3 regions of the Clostridium sp. JS66 genome follow, and region 3 is predicted to be linked to each of the others. Evidence: riboswitches for the same ligand, from Rfam matches in the RefSeq annotation. Region 3 holds a riboswitch; each other region holds the start of a gene.

Region 1 (5,472 bases), 220 kb from region 3:
AAGTTGCCTGTTTATCTTCAGGTCTAGATCCTTTTTGCAACTGCTGTAAACTTTGCTCAGCACTATTTAATGAGTTTTGAGCATTGTCCAATTGAAGTTTTGAATCATTTAATTGCTGGCTTGAAATAGCACTTGACTGATACAATTTAAGATATTTATTATATAAATCCTTATAATAATTACAGCCATTTTGTGCATTTTTTACAGCTATTTCGGCCCTATTTATATCTTCTTGTTGAGTTCCATTTACTGCCTTATCATATTGTGCTGAAGCTTCATCCACTTTAGATTTAGAAGCCTGTGCTGCAAAATTTAAATCGGTTTTATCAAGTTCAGCCAATTTTTCACCTTTTTTTACATGTTGACCTTTTGATACATATATTTTCATGATTTTGGCTGAGCTTTTAAAAGATAATTTTCTGACCTCGCTGCCTCCAGTTAATCCCTGATATTGAAGTGTCATAGGAAAACTTCCACTCTTAATTTCCATAGTTTTTACTGGATAACTTTTGGTAGTAGTTTCTTTTTCAGTATTCTTTGAAAAAACTGTAAAATACGCTGTTAATGCAACAATAGCTAAAATAGTTATAGTAGATAGAAATATAATAGATAAATTTTTTCTTGTTGCAGTATTAGATAATTTATTTTTTATAATGTTAAGAATTTTGTTTGACATAATACACCTCCTAATGCGAGAATGATAGGTCGCGACTGTATGGTCAACATAGAAAATTATATCATTATGTGCTTTTTGATGTCAATGCTAGAAAACTTTTTCACAAATGTTATAATTATTATTGATAAGATTATATAATTAGAAATTCATTACTTAAGTTATATTAATTATGAAACTACGAAATTAGGAGTGGTGATGTTGCCAAATAAGACTTTTTTTAATTTGCCCCAAGAAAGGCAAGAAGAAATTATACAAATATCTATTGGAGAATTTGCAAATCATGATTTTGATTCAGCTTCTTTAAATAGAATTATAAATAGTTTAAAAATTGCTAAAGGAAGTTTCTACAGGTACTTTAATAACAAAACAGATTTGTATATTTTTCTTATTGATTATACTATAAAGAAACAGTTGGATTATATAACTGATTTTGAAGCTGAGGAAGAGCATTTAGACACTATAGCTATAGCAAAAAAACTTGTACTACATGTGTTGCAATTTGATTTTATATATTACAATTATGCTAATTTTCTTTTTCATGCCTGCAAAAGTGAGCAATTTAAATCATATTTGCCAATGAGACGCAAAGAATTTATAGATATAGTAGATGTGTTTCAAAATAAAAAATTGATACGCAAGGATTTAGATAAAAGTATTATAATTTTTTATATATTTAGAAATATGATACTTTTAAGAGATTTTATTATGGAAAAATTAAATATACCAGAAACAGAATTTTCTAAAGGATATATTACATATAAAAAGCATGAAAAATCTATAAGTGAAATTACAGAAAAATATTGTGATTTATTATTGAATGGTATAAAACAGAAATGATTTAAGAATTCAAATACGAATTGATAAAATCAATATATATAGTAATTGGATAATTATTTTCATTACTATTTTAATATATAAAATGCCTATCCTTAAACATTATTAGAAGCATATAAGGAATATTATTGGTAATATGTGAAACATTCTGAAATTTAGAGGAATAAGCTATATTATGAAGAATGTTAAATAATCCAATAAAATTAGGGGGGATAGGTGTGTCTGAAATACTTGTGAATGTAAAAAGAGGATCTATAGTAGAAAGCTTGCATAGAGGTGATATAGCTGTAGTTAATAATGACGGAAAACTTTTATATTCTATTGGAGATCCATACAAGGTTACTTATATGAGGTCAGCAGCAAAACCAATTCAAACTTTAAATGTAATCCTAAGTGGTGCAGCAGATAAATTTAAGTTTACAGATGAGGAAATTTCTATAATGTGTGCTTCCCATTATGGTGAAGATTTTCATAGAAAAACAGTTGAAGGCATAATGAAAAAAATAGGATTGTCTGTAAATGATCTTTTATGTGGAACTACGTTATCTTTAAATGAAGAGTATAAGAATCAGCTTATATGGGATCACGTAAAACTAAATCCTACAAATACTGATTGTTCAGGAAAACATGCAGGTATGCTTGCTGCATGTATTTGCAAGGGTTATGATGTAAAGGATTATAATTTGGAACAACATGTTATACAAAAAGAAATAAAAAAAGTAGTAGCAGAAATGTGTGGTATAGATGAGAAAAAAATATTTATAGGAACAGATGGATGTACGGTTCCAGTATATGGTATTCCTCTATATAATATGGCATTTGGATTTGCAAAGCTGGCCAATCCAAATAATTTGTCTATAGAATATAGAAATGCTGCCAACAGAGTATTTAAGGCTATGAATAATGCACCTGAAATGATAGCAGGTACTAATGGATTCTGTACAGAACTTATAAAAAATACTCATGGTAAGCTAATAGGTAAATTTGGAGCAGAAGCAGTTTATTGTATTGGAATAAAAAATATGAACATTGGTATAGCAGTAAAAATAGAAGATGGAAATAGTAGTAGAGCATTATATCCAGTAGTTATTCAATGCCTTGAAGATTTAAATGTTTTAGATGAAGAAGAGAAAAAGGCTTTAAATAAGTTTAAAATAATGAAAAATTTAAATAATGTAGGAAAAAGTGTTGGAGAAATAAAGCCTGTTTTTAATTTAAAATAACAGTATATATAAAAATAATTTTAACATCACTGGAAAATTGATGATTAGCACATAATAAGGCTAGATTTAAATGAAATTGACTTTATTTTAAGCTTATGGTAAATTGATGCTAAAATGTGTTGACAAATTAATATAAGTTAAGGGGAGTTCATAATAGTGGACTGAGAGTGGAATGATATTCATTATCTTCATAACCTGATTTGGGTAATAACGACATAGGGAGAAGAATTATAGATTTTAAGCACAAATTCTCTATGAATTTGTGCTTTTTACGTTTTGATATGATTTTAATAAAAGGTGGTGGATAAGCTTTGTTTAATTTAAAGGAAAATAAAAAAATATATGTAGTTACAAATAGGCATTTAATAGAGCAGAGCAGCAATCTGTGTGAAGTAATAGAAAAATGTGCATTTAAGGGTGCAGATGGTGTTATATTAAGGGAAAAAGATTTAGAGTATGAAGCGTTAAAACATTTAGGTGAAAAAATTAAAACTATAACAGGTGAATATAATATTCCTTTAATTATTAATGGAAATATTAAAGCAGCTCTAGATATAAATGCTTATGGATTTCATACAAGCTTTGAAAACTTTAAAAATATGAAAAGCAATGAAAGTATTTGTAAAAAAATTGTTGTGGGGGTATCTGTTCATAAAGTAGAAGAAGCAGTGGAAGCAGAAAAGCTTGGTGCAAGTTATTTATTGGCAGGTCATATATTTGAAACAGACTGTAAGTTGGGGTTAAAAGGAAGAGGAATAGAGTTTTTAGAAAAAATATGTGAAAGTGTTACTATACCAGTTATAGCCATAGGAGGAATAAATGAAGATAACATAAAAAAAGTTTTAAGTACTAAAGCTTATGGAGTGGCTATTATGTCTTCGGCTATGAAAATAGGATAAAAATTAAATTTAAAAAAGTGTTGACATTTAATCATATGGTTGTTATAATTATAAATGTTCTTTGGAAAGATGGTCGAGTTGGTTTAAGGCACCGGTCTTGAAAACCGGCGTACGGGTGACCGTACCTAGGGTTCGAATCCCTATCTTTCCGCCATAGAAAACACCTAATTATATTTTAAATATAGTTAGGTGTTTTTATTTTAAATTACTTAATAAAATAAGTTATAGGCTGCCTTGCTTTAATATTTATTTAAATGTTCTTTATAAACTTTTCTTATTTCCTCAATAATACTATAGTCGTTAAAATTTCTATTGCAAATATTAGAAACCTTCATTATTCCCATAAGGCTATTAGTTAAAAAAACACTATCTGCGGACATTAAATCCTCCTTGTTGAATTTACCTTCAGTAACATCAAAGTTATTTATTATAAACTTTCTTACTGTACCTTCAAGTAATCCACATTTTTTATGTGGAGTATATATTTTTTTGTTCTTGATAAAAAATACATTAGAGATACTTCCTTCAGTTAGCTTATTGTTGGTGTTGAAAAATAATACTTCATTATATCCTTCATTAATACATTTTTCGTGCTCTAGTATATTTTCTAAATAATTTAAAGATTTTAGATATGTAAGCTTAGAAAATTCATTTTTTTTAACAGAACTTATTTTAGCTTTAAATCCTTTATTATATTGTTCAACAGTATAATTATTTTTTTTAGTAGTAAATAATACATTTTTTTCTGTAACTACTAGCTTTAACACACAATTGCTGCAGTGAAGTTTTTTTACAGCATCTATAACTTCAGCTTCAGTAATTTTTTTATCTATTCCTATAATGGAAAGCCCATTATTTATCCTAAATAAATGATCCTCAAGAAAAATTGGTATATTATTTACAAGCATTGTTTCAAAAAGTCCTCTTCCAAAATAAAAACCACTATCTAAAAGTAAATTCTGATTTTTTGATATTTTGCCATTTAAAAGTATCATGAACTCAAATCTCCTTTTCATAGTACATTCATCAAAGCCTTAGCTTTATCCAATGTTTCATTATATTCAGACTCATTTTCGGATTCCCAGGTAATTCCTCCACCAACACCTAAATAAGCCTTTTCATCTTTTATAAGTATAGTTCTGATAACTATATTTAAGTCTGCATTACCATCAAAACCTAAATATCCTATAGAACCTGTATAAATATTTCTTCTAGTATTTTCTAATTCCTCAATTATTTCCATAGATCTTACTTTAGGGGCCCCTGTTATAGAACCACCAGGAAAACATGCCTTTATACAATCAACTGCTGTGTATTCTGTTTTTAATTCTCCAGTAATAGTTGATACTAAATGAAATACCGTACTGTATTCTTCTAATTTAAAGAGTTCTGTTACTTTTACAGAATAAGGCTTACAAACCTTACTCAAATCATTTCTCTCCAAATCTACAATCATTAATAATTCAGACTTATCTTTTTCACTATTTATAAGTTCTTGCCTATTTTTTAAATCTTCTTCTTTATTTTTTCCTCTAGGTCTTGTACCTTTAATAGGTCTTGTTTCAACAACGGTATTCCTTATTTTTAAAAACCTTTCTGGAGAAGAAGATACTAAACTAAAATCTTCAACATTCATCAATGCAGCAAATGGAGCTGGATTTATATGTCTTAAATTTTTATATATTTCATAAGGTTCTTTTTTTGTTTTGCAACAAAATCTTTGAGTTAGATTAGTAATATAAATATCTCCATTTCGTATGAACTGTCTAACCTTTTCTACTGTTTCAATGTATTTACTCTTACTAAAGTTTGATGTGAATTTGGTATCACTTTTGTAAAT
Region 2 (5,472 bases), 2.4 Mb from region 3:
TTGCAATACATTATTCAGCATTGTTAATTTAATGTATATTATGAATTAGAATTAAAAATTGTGTACTCCAAAATGTCACTCCTTCTTTATCAATTATCTGTATACTTGAAATGTTTTTTTATTACCATCAGACAAATTATTTTCATCAACATTATTAACAATCTTGAAATTTAATAATTCATTATGAACTGCTCTACTATAATATCCAAAGTTATTTTTAAAAAGACATGATTTAAATTTAAAATTTTTTCATATATATAAGTAGATATATATTTTATTTATTTTTTATATTAACTAATATATAAAAATAACGCAGTAAAAAATATTTTTTTAACTGCGCTATTTATTCCATATTTATTTAATATTTAAATTTTTAGACGCTTGTCTGATATCATCTTTTCCAAGTATAGCTGATATTACAGAAATTCCATTAACTCCTGTGGATAAAACTTCTTTAAAATTCGTTTCATTTACCCCACCAATAGCTACTGAAGGTATTTTTACACTATTACATACTTCTTTAAGCCCTTCAATACCAATAGGAGTTTTTATATCTTTTTTAGTACCAGTATAAAATACAGTTCCTATGCCTAAATAATCTGCTCCATCTCTTTCAGCCTCTACAGCTTCTTTTACATTTCCTGCTGAAATACCTATAATTTTTTCTTCACCTAATATTTTTCTTGCAATTTTTATATGCATATCACTTTGTCCTAAATGTACTCCTTCTGCATCTATAGCTTGGGCTATATCTAGCCTATCATTTATTATTATAGGAACTTTATAGTGCTTTGTAACTTCTTTTACTTCTAAAGCTACATTATAAAATTCTCTAGTTGAAATATTTTTTTCTCTCACTTGAACTAAAGTAACTCCTCCTAAAATTGCTTCTTCAACAACTTTTTTTAAATCTCTACCTTTTAAAAAACTTCTGTCTGTTATAAGATATAAACCATAATCTATTTCCATATAATTTTTCCTTCTTCCTTCAATTTTTCTTCTGATAAGCAATAAATGTGATCCATAAGTTTAACTTTAAAAGATCCTGGGAATTTAGCTTCTTCATAAGCTCCTTCTCCTGCTATATTCATTGAAAGTACAGCCGTTACAGCAGCTATAAATTTATCTTCATAGATTCCAGCAGTGCCACCACAAAGCGCTCCCAGCATACATCCTGATCCAGTCACTTTCGTAAACATCTCTGTACCATTTTGAATAATTGCACTTCTTTTTCCATCTGTAATAAAATCTTCTTTTCCTGTAGCTGCAATTACACAATTATATTTATTTGCAAGACTAATACATGCTTCTAATGCTCCTTCAGAGCCTTCAAGAGAATCTACTCCCCTTACCTTTGATGCCTCACCAGCTAAGAACTTTATTTCTCCAATATTGCCTTTTATAATATCCACACGTCCTACTTCAAATATTCTATTTATTACAGAAAGTTTTCTTGGTATAGCTCCACAAGCCACAGGATCTAGTACTACAGGTATATTATTTTGTTTTGCAGATATACTTGCAAGTACTGCTGCTGCTTCTTGTTCTTTTGTTAAAGTTCCAACATTTATATATAGTGCTGAGGATAACTTTACAAAATCAAAAACTTCATCATAAGCTTCACACATAGCTGGGGAAGCACCAAAAGATAAAAGTATATTTGCACAATCATTTATTGTTACATAATTTGTTATACAGTGCACCAATGGAACCTTTTTTCTAAGCTTTGCTAAACTTTCAGCCACTTTATCCATCATGTTTAAATCATTCATTTTTAATTCCCCCACATTTTTAATATTTTTAATAACTCAATTGTCCTCTGAAAAAAAGTTGTGTCGCAATATTTTTAAACTGCGAAAATTAAGTTGTTTATAATTATCATAGTTAAAATCACTTATTCTTTTATTCAAAATCTACATCTGCCTTTTTATAAAGTTCAATAAAATGTCCTACTGGTCCTACTCCATGTCCTATAGAAAAAGAGTTTTCTATAGCCTTGGTTATATATTCTTTAGAAAGTGTCACTGATTGTTTTACACTATATCCCTTAGCTAAATAAGAAGCTATTGCTGAGGATAATGTACATCCTGTTCCATGTGTATTTTTAGTGTTGATTCTATGCCCTGCTAAATTTATAAATCCATCATCACATAGCAGTATATCATTGGCATCATTACATCTGTGACCACCTTTTATCAAAACATTTTTAACACCAAATTCTTTTATTTTCGCTGCTGCATTTTTCATATCATCTGCATTTTCTATTTTCATATTTGTTAATACTTCTGCTTCTGGAATATTAGGAGTTACTAAATCTGATATTGATACAAGTTCCTTTATAGCTTCTTGTGCTTCAGGCTTTAAAAGAAAATATCCACTTTTAGAAACCATAACTGGATCTAATACTATATTTTTTGCTTTAAATTTCAACAGTAATTTTTTTATCACTCCTATGGTTTTACTATTAGAAACCATTCCAATCTTTACACTATCTACATCTATGTCAGTAAATATAGATGTTATTTGTGCCGCTATCATTTCATCCGTAACATCCATTACATCTTGTACCCCTACAGTATTTTGTGCTGTTATAGCTGCGATAACACTCATACCATAAACACCTAATGCACTCATAGTCTTTAAATCTGCTTGAATTCCTGCCCCTCCACAGCTATCTGATCCTGCAATAGTTAGGACTTTTTTCACTTTAATCACTCCTTATATGGCTGTGTGGATGATAAACATACTCTAATTTAAGTAAAACAAAAAGTGTATCGCAGAAAAGCAATACACTTGAAAATATATTATTTTATATCATAAAATATCTGCTTCCCTACGCCAGTTTTACCTAGATCAGGTTCAAAGGGTTAGAGAAAACTCTCTTCTCAGCCTTACAGCACCCCCACAACGAATTTATTAAATTTTTACTTAATTACAATTATATTGTACATATATTTATAAATATTTGCAACCTTAAAAATTAATTTTTCTTCTTCTCATATACACATTTAAAACTAATCCTAATGATATAAAATTAGTTAAAATAGAACTTCCTCCATAACTCATAAAAGGTAGAGTAATTCCTGCTATTGGCATAATACCTATTGTCATACCTATATTTTGAAATATAGAAAATATAAAGGATGCTGCTGTTCCCACACATATAAGTCTTCCAAAAATATCTTTAGATTCCTTAGCTGCATTAATCATTCTATACAACAATATACCAAAAAAAATCAGCAGAATAACAGCTCCAATCAATCCCCATTCTTCTCCTACCACCGCAAATATAAAATCAGTATGAACCTCAGGTATATAACCTCCTGACACTTGTACACCTTTTAAATATCCACTGCCAAACAACCTTCCAGATCCTATACCTATAATTGATTGCATTAATTGAAATGCTGTATCCTGTTGATACAATTCTGGATTTAAAAATGAAATTATTCTGTCTTTCTGATAACTTTTCATTAAACCACTAAACCATATAAATACACTTATTGGAATCATGGACAAAAATCCATATATTATAACTTTTAAATTTAAGTTACTTATAAAAAATATAGCTAATGTTATAAAAAAACATATTAAAGCCATACCTAAATTAGGTTGTACTATAATTAAAATCATTGGTATAGCAGCATATGCACAAAGGGTTAAAAAGTTTTTTATATTATTAATGTTACCTTCCATATCATCTAATTTTTTAGCAAGCATTAATATTAGACCTATTTTTACAAATTCACCAGGTTCTATGGCTCTATTTCCTATTCTTATCCAAGAAGCAGCACCTTTAACAGCTCTACTTGTTATATCATTAAATAACAATAGCGCTACTCCACTCCAGTATATAAATCCGCAATATGAACCTATTGTTTTATAATCAAAATTTAGCAGTATATATACAACTATAACTCCAACAATTAACCAAATAGATTGCAATTCAAAATAGCTGAATCCACACTTATTGTGTGTTGCACTAAAAATATTAGCTATACCAAAACATACAATAAGTATAGCTGCGAATAACATTATATAATCCAAATCCTTTAAAAACTTTCTGCTTAATAAAATCTTTCTCATTCTTTACTTTCCTCCACAACAAATCCAAAAACTAATTGACACATCTACTCATCATTATGTAATAATTACATCCTTACATCAATGAATAATTTTCAATAAATTACATATATTGTGGTAAAAAATAAGAATATATTGAAAATAAAGGATTAACTTTTTCTGAACAATTAATTAATAAAAATGACACATATGGTATAATCCTATTTTTCTATAATCAAATCTGCCATAATAACTCCATCAATTTCTCCAAACTTATTTTTAAATGGTACTGCTATGGCAATGCAATAATTAAAGGATACATTAGATATATATGGTTCAGTATAATATTCATTCCCTTTCATTGCCTCTTTAAAATAAGGCCTAAATGAATAGTTATTATTTTCATATGATATAGGCTTACTAGCAGATTTCATAATACCTTTCTCATCCATCACACCTATATATTCAAATTCTTTATATAAATTTTCTTTTTCCTTTAATAACTGTGAAGCCCCATCTATTGGCAAAGATTTAGAATTTATTTCTTCAGTTATACTTTTCAGTTTTAAGAATCCAGACTTAATAGATTTTTTTTCATTTTCTCCTATTTCTATGTTATTTATAAAATCTTTAAGCCTTAAATCTACACTATCTGCTGCATCATTCATATTTCTTATTAACTCAGAAAGGCTCTCCATTGATGCTGATTGTTCCTGTGCTGACGCAGAAACTTCCTGTGTAAATGCTACTGATTCTTCGTTAGCTGAAATGATATCATTTATTAGTTCATTAACCTTATCGGACATTAATGATGTTTGGCTAGCTAACTTATGTATTTCATTAATAGCATCATAAGTTGAACTAGTTGACCCTTTGATTTTTGAAAATGAATTCTTAGATTCATCTGCAAATCTTATATCCTTCTTTGTACTTTCTGCTTGCTCATTAGCTTCTTTAGTTATTTGAGCTATTTTTAAAGTTATGTTATCAATAATTTTTGTTATTTCCTCTGCAGAGCTTGAGGATTGTTCTGCTAATTCTTTAACTTCATCTGCTACTACAGCAAATCCTTTTCCATGCTCACCTGCTCTTGCTGCTTCAATAGATGCATTTAGAGCCAAAAGATTTGTTTGTTCACTTATTTCAGTTACCACTGTAGCAATATTTTTTATTGCATCAGCCTCACTTTGAAGTGTCTCAACATTGTTAGCAAGCTTTACACTCACATCCCCAGTCCCCTTAATTTTCACAATTATTTCATCAAAAACTTTAACACTTTCATTAATTACATTAATCATTTCCTTTGCAATATTTTCAGTATTTTGGGCATGCTCAGCTATAATTTCAGCATTACTTACCATTTGCTTTGCACTTTCTCCTGTGCTTTCTGCATTTCCAGATTGTACTGAA
Region 3 (5,472 bases):
TCATTAATGCATAGTCTATTTTAATAAAATACAATACTATAGCTGATAGAACTCCTACAATACCAGCTTCCAATAGCTGTCCTCTTATATATCTATAAAATGTATCATCTACAATATTTAATATTTCTTTTAATTTATTGCCTACCTTACTTTTTCCAAATATAAGATCAAAAATCTTATTCCATAAATCCATAAAATATTCAAAATCCTGTATTAGATAGATACTCAACACCACGGCTATAAAAAATGAAGCTATATTTCCACCTATGGACACAACAGAATTTGTTATTGAACCTATACTGGCAGAAAAATATGACTGTATAGAACTTACTATTTCAGCAATTTTATCATTTAAATTACCTGGTATTGATATATTTAAACTTGCTAGTTTTTCATTTATAGAAGTAACAGACAATGTAGAATTCTTTAAATAATCAGTAAGAAACATTCCCATATTGGATATAGTCACATTACTAGAAACTTTTCCTCCAACCATAATATATATTCCACTAATAACAGCTACAAAAATCCCTGTTACTAACGCATATATTACTAAAATTCCAATTGCTCTTCTACTAGATGGTTTTTTCAATATTTTTTTCTTTTCTAAAAAATTTTCAACACTTTTTACACCTGGTTTCAACAGGTACACAATTACTAATGCAATAAAAAATGGTTTTAAAACACCAATAATTTTATTTAATGTGTTATTGAGTAAGGATAATATACCTCCTACATTATTAAAAAACATTATAACCGCATAAACAAAAATCACTGTTGCCGCGGCATATACACAATATTGTAATAACTTTTTATCTATTTTCATCTTCGCCTCTCTACTTTAATCAAGTTATTTTTTATTTTTTCTATATAATTACTTTGCAATAATAATGGACTTTACGCAATTATTAAAGTTTAAATCTTAAATTTTGAAATTTGTTCTTTTAATTTTTCAGAACTATTTTTGGATTTCTTTGTCAACTGAAAAATATCATTGGATTTTAAAGTTACGTCCATTACTTTTTGTGCAATGTCAGTAGTTGCATTAACTCCTTCACCTGATAATTTGGCCATTCCATCAATAGATTTTAATACATCTTTTATCCTAATCAATAATTCTTCTGAAGTAGAATTAAAATTTTTAATAAGCTTATCCACAAATTTTGCATCTTCGCTATACTTGTCCGCAACATCAAGCAATGTTTTATAGTCATTTTGCACATCATTAGATACAAAATCAAGTAACTTATTTGAACTACTTGAAAGCTCATTAACTGATGCTGTAACTTTTCCTGTAACACTTTGTATCTGCATAACTGTATTCTTTGACTGCTCTGCAAGCTTTCTAATTTCCTCAGCTACTATTGAAAACCCTCTTCCTGCCTCTCCTGCACCAGCAGCTTCTATAGCTGCATTTAATGCAAGCATATTGGTTTGAGAAGTTATTTGTATTATAGATTCGGATAAAACATTTATTTGATCTACAATTTTTGAATTTTCAATAGCTTTTTCAAGTTCTTCCTTTGTTTTGAAGAAAATATCAGAAGCCTTTCTCTGTGCATCATTTACACTTTCTTTTGTATAAACTGCCCTTTTACTAATCTCCAAAACTTCATTTACAGCATTTTGAGAATTCTTTGCTATAGATTCTACTGATTTTTCAATCTCTTGCGCAGTAGTATTCATTTCTTGTGATGATGCTGCCGTTTGCTCCATACCTGCAGATAACTCCTCTGTATCTTCTGACACAGCTTCTATATTTGAATTCAATCCATCAACCTTTACAGAAACATCATCAACTACATGTTTAATATTTTCTGATTCCTCCATTACATTTTCTATCATTTTCTTGAAAGTTTCTGTAGTGTTGTTTAAATGCTGTGCAATTTCTTTAGTTTCATCATTTGAATTTATCTCACAAGTACTTTTCAAGTCACCATTTGAAATATTTTGTAGAAATTCTTGTATTTTATTAATGTTTTTAGATATGCGTTTTACCATAATAGTGGCAAGAACAATACCTAAAGCTATAGCACCTAAAGATACTAATACAATTATTATCATAATATTTCTTACCTTGGAAACTATATTTTCCTTTTCCACTCCAACAAAGAAAGCACCTACAACTTTGCCACTGGAATCTTTAATTGGTGTATATCTTGTTTGATATACACTTCCTACTACAACTGCCTCACCCTCATATGCTTTTCCTTGTTTTAAAACTACATCAGCAACTTTGTCAGACATTTTAGTTCCTACAGCTCTTTTTCCATCCATCATAACATTAGTTGAAACCCTTGTATCATTTAAAAATATAGTACATATAGAATTAGTATCAGTTTTTATATTATCTACCAGTTCAGTATCTTCATTTAATATCTTTTTACCTTTAAGAAGGTTCTCCCCTTCTATTTTCCAATCCCCTTGATATTTTTCATTTAAAATTCTATAACCGCTATTGTTACTAATTTTAAGCTGATTGGTTACATTTTCTTCAACAATGCCATTAATTTTATAATATACAATAGATAAAATTGCCGAAGCTAAGAATAGTAACATTAAAGTAATAACGGAAATTATCTTTCCTTTAAACTTAAACTTTATTATTCTGTTCATAATTATGCCCCCCATTTACTATTTTACATATTAAACATGAGTTTCTATTGTCTATATTCGTCATAAAGATATAAAATCCTTTGTAAATTTTCTAAAACTTGCAATTAACTTAAAAATTTGCAGTATCTATTGCAATATTTTTTAATTATACTAGCTATAATTAATCAATAACTATTTTGGAAATTATTCAGTTAATTGATATTATTGACATAAATGTTAATAAATATTTAGTTAACATACTTTAACTCTATTGACGACATTAGTATATTGTAGTAACATAAACTTGTAAATACAAAATTAAATAATAGAAATCCCAGGGGGGCTGGTGTTACCAGCTGAGAGTAAAAATATTAATTTTTAGACCCTATAACCTGATCTGGATAATACCAGCGTAGGAAGAGGCTTTATATAATTAAGGATTATAGGTACAAACCTCTTGTTGGTTTGTACCTTTTTAATTTTAAGCAATAAATTACATTGCATTTCAAATAAAATACAAGTTCAACAAAACTTAATAATGAGGAGGATTTAAAATGAAATTTTCAGATACCCTATACAAAAGCGTTAAAGACATTTGGGATTCTTATTACATACATCCATTTGTTAGGGGAATAGGTGAAGGAACTCTAGATAAAGATAAATTTAAATTTTATATGATACAAGATTATATTTACCTATTAGATTACGCTAAAGTTTATGCTTTAGGTGTAGTTAAAGCTGAAACAGAAGAAGTAATGCAGGGTTTTTCCAGCACAGTAAATAGTATATTAAATGGTGAAATGAATATTCACCGCTCTTATATGGAGGAATTAGGAATTACATCAGAAGAAGTTAAAAACACTAAAGCATCACTTGCCAATACTTCATATACACATTACATGCTTGCTGTTTCTCAAGCAGGCTCTTTGGGAGATGTTGCTGTTTCATTGTTATCCTGCGCATGGAGTTACTTAAAAATTGCTACAAATTTAAGTAAAATTAATGGTTCTTTAGACCATGAATTTTATGGCAAATGGATAAAGGGTTATATCTCAGAAAATTATAAGGAAGAAGTACAATGGCTTTTAGATTTAGTAGATAACCTTGGAAACTACTTGTCAAAGAAAGAATTAGATAGGTTAACAGAAATATTTATAAACTGTAGTAAATATGAACTCATGTTTTGGGACATGGCCTATAACAAGGAGATGTAATTTTTTATGTTAAAATTCTGCAATATTAATTTCAAATATGAAAATGATGCAGCTCCTCTTATAGCGAACTTGAGCTTCAAAGTACATAGAGGAGATTTTATAAGTATAATAGGCCCAAGCGGATGCGGAAAAAGTACTATATTCAGGCTTGTTTGTGGTTTAGAGCATGGATATTCTGGAAACATTTTCATAAATGACAATGATATTAATAATTTAAAAGGTTATATAGGCTATATGCCTCAAAAGGATTTATTAATTCCCTGGAGAAACATTTTAGAAAATGCTTCACTTCCACTTGAAATACGTGAAAATAACCCCAAACGAGCTAAGAAGGAAGCAGAAAAATTTTTAGAAACCTTTGGTCTTGGAAGTTATAAATATAAATATCCAAAGGACTTATCAGGTGGAATGAAACAAAGAGTTTCATTTATAAGAACTTTGCTTACCGGTTCTGAAATTATGCTTTTGGATGAGCCTTTCAGTGCTTTAGATGCTATAACTAAAATATCAATGCAAGAATGGCTGCTAACTCAATGGTCTTCGTTTAAGAAAACCATATTATTTATAACTCATGATGTTGAGGAAGCTTTATTTCTATCAAGTAAAATATTAGTGGTTTCCCAAAAACCTATAACTCAGCTAAAGGAAGTAGTAGTTCCTCTCAGTTATCCAAGAGATAGGCACATGTTAAGCAGACCAGAAATATTGGACATAAAAGAAAAACTTATAAATGAATTGAAACAGAGGATTGAACTATGAAAAAATACACATCATCAATAATTGTAGGAATTTCATTTTTTTTAATTTGGGAAACTATAGCACGAAAAATAGATGCAGCGTATATATTGCCATCCCCAAGCAAAATTTTACAAAGAACTTGGGAACTAAGGGATCCTTTATTTACAGTACATCTTCCTGCTACACTATGGGTTACTTTTTTAGGACTTGTTATATCCTTGATTTTCGGAGTATTCTTGGCCATACTCATGAGTTTAAATGAAAAAATCCAAAATGCAATATACCCTCTTGTGGTGGTAACTCAAACTGTACCAATTACAGCTTTGGCTCCTATATTTGTACTTTGGTTTGGCTACAGCATATGGAGCAAGGTATTGGCAACCATACTTATGACTTTTTTTCCTATTACAATTAATGTATATGATGGACTTAGGTCCACTAAGAGAGAAATGGAAGAATTATTAATTACTTATGGAGCTACCAAAAAAGATATATTTATTAAGTTAAAATTGCCTTCAGCATTACCATATTTTTTTTCAGCACTAAAAATATCTGTACCACTTAGCGTAATAGGTGCTGCCATTAGTGAATGGCTTGGAGCTCAATCAGGTCTTGGATACTTTAGTAAAAGAATGATGACTCAACTAGATGGTGCAGGAGTCTTTGCACCTATAGTAATTTTATCTCTTATCGCAGTAATATTTGTTTTTATAATAGATATTTTAGAAAATAAACTAATAAAATGGAGGAATGAAGTGTGAAAAAATTTAAGTATTTAGCTTTATTATTAGTACTAATATGTTTAATAGGTACAGGCTGCTCTGCTGGCACTCAAAGCAGTAAAAAGGATTCTGATAAGTTAGAGGATGTTGATGTAGTATTGGATTGGTATCCAAATGCAATACACAGTTTCATATATGCAGCT

What was found. Region 3 has a riboswitch for thiamine pyrophosphate ahead of tenA (thiaminase II). Riboswitches for the same ligand answer to the same signal wherever they lie in the genome.
Region 1: it holds a riboswitch for thiamine pyrophosphate, as region 3 does, so the genes downstream of both, Q6H37_RS22155 (thiamine phosphate synthase) here and tenA (thiaminase II) in region 3, are expected to answer to the same signal.
Region 2: it holds a riboswitch for thiamine pyrophosphate, as region 3 does, so the genes downstream of both, thiD (bifunctional hydroxymethylpyrimidine kinase/phosphomethylpyrimidine kinase) here and tenA (thiaminase II) in region 3, are expected to answer to the same signal.

What each region holds. Positions count from the first base shown of each region.
Region 1 is NZ_CP131467.1:4,813,245-4,818,716, reverse strand. It holds gene Q6H37_RS22170 (efflux RND transporter periplasmic adaptor subunit) at 1-676, opposite strand, end outside; gene Q6H37_RS22165 (TetR/AcrR family transcriptional regulator) at 872-1,513, shown strand; gene Q6H37_RS22160 (asparaginase) at 1,729-2,733, shown strand; TPP riboswitch at 2,864-2,972, shown strand; gene Q6H37_RS22155 (thiamine phosphate synthase) at 3,045-3,632, shown strand; tRNA gene Q6H37_RS22150 (tRNA-Ser) at 3,696-3,786, shown strand; gene Q6H37_RS22145 (aminotransferase class IV) at 3,872-4,627, opposite strand; gene pabB (aminodeoxychorismate synthase component I) at 4,645-5,472, opposite strand, start outside.
Region 2 is NZ_CP131467.1:700,248-705,719, reverse strand. It holds gene thiE (thiamine phosphate synthase) at 355-969, opposite strand; gene thiM (hydroxyethylthiazole kinase) at 960-1,772, opposite strand; gene thiD (bifunctional hydroxymethylpyrimidine kinase/phosphomethylpyrimidine kinase) at 1,903-2,706, opposite strand; TPP riboswitch at 2,813-2,914, opposite strand; gene rodA (rod shape-determining protein RodA) at 2,974-4,086, opposite strand; gene Q6H37_RS03120 (methyl-accepting chemotaxis protein) at 4,284-5,472, opposite strand, start outside.
Region 3 is NZ_CP131467.1:4,592,426-4,597,897, forward strand. It holds gene Q6H37_RS21270 (AI-2E family transporter) at 1-826, opposite strand, end outside; gene Q6H37_RS21275 (methyl-accepting chemotaxis protein) at 916-2,616, opposite strand; TPP riboswitch at 2,922-3,032, shown strand; gene tenA (thiaminase II) at 3,150-3,809, shown strand; gene Q6H37_RS21285 (ABC transporter ATP-binding protein) at 3,816-4,568, shown strand; gene Q6H37_RS21290 (ABC transporter permease) at 4,565-5,308, shown strand; gene Q6H37_RS21295 (ABC transporter substrate-binding protein) at 5,305-5,472, shown strand, end outside.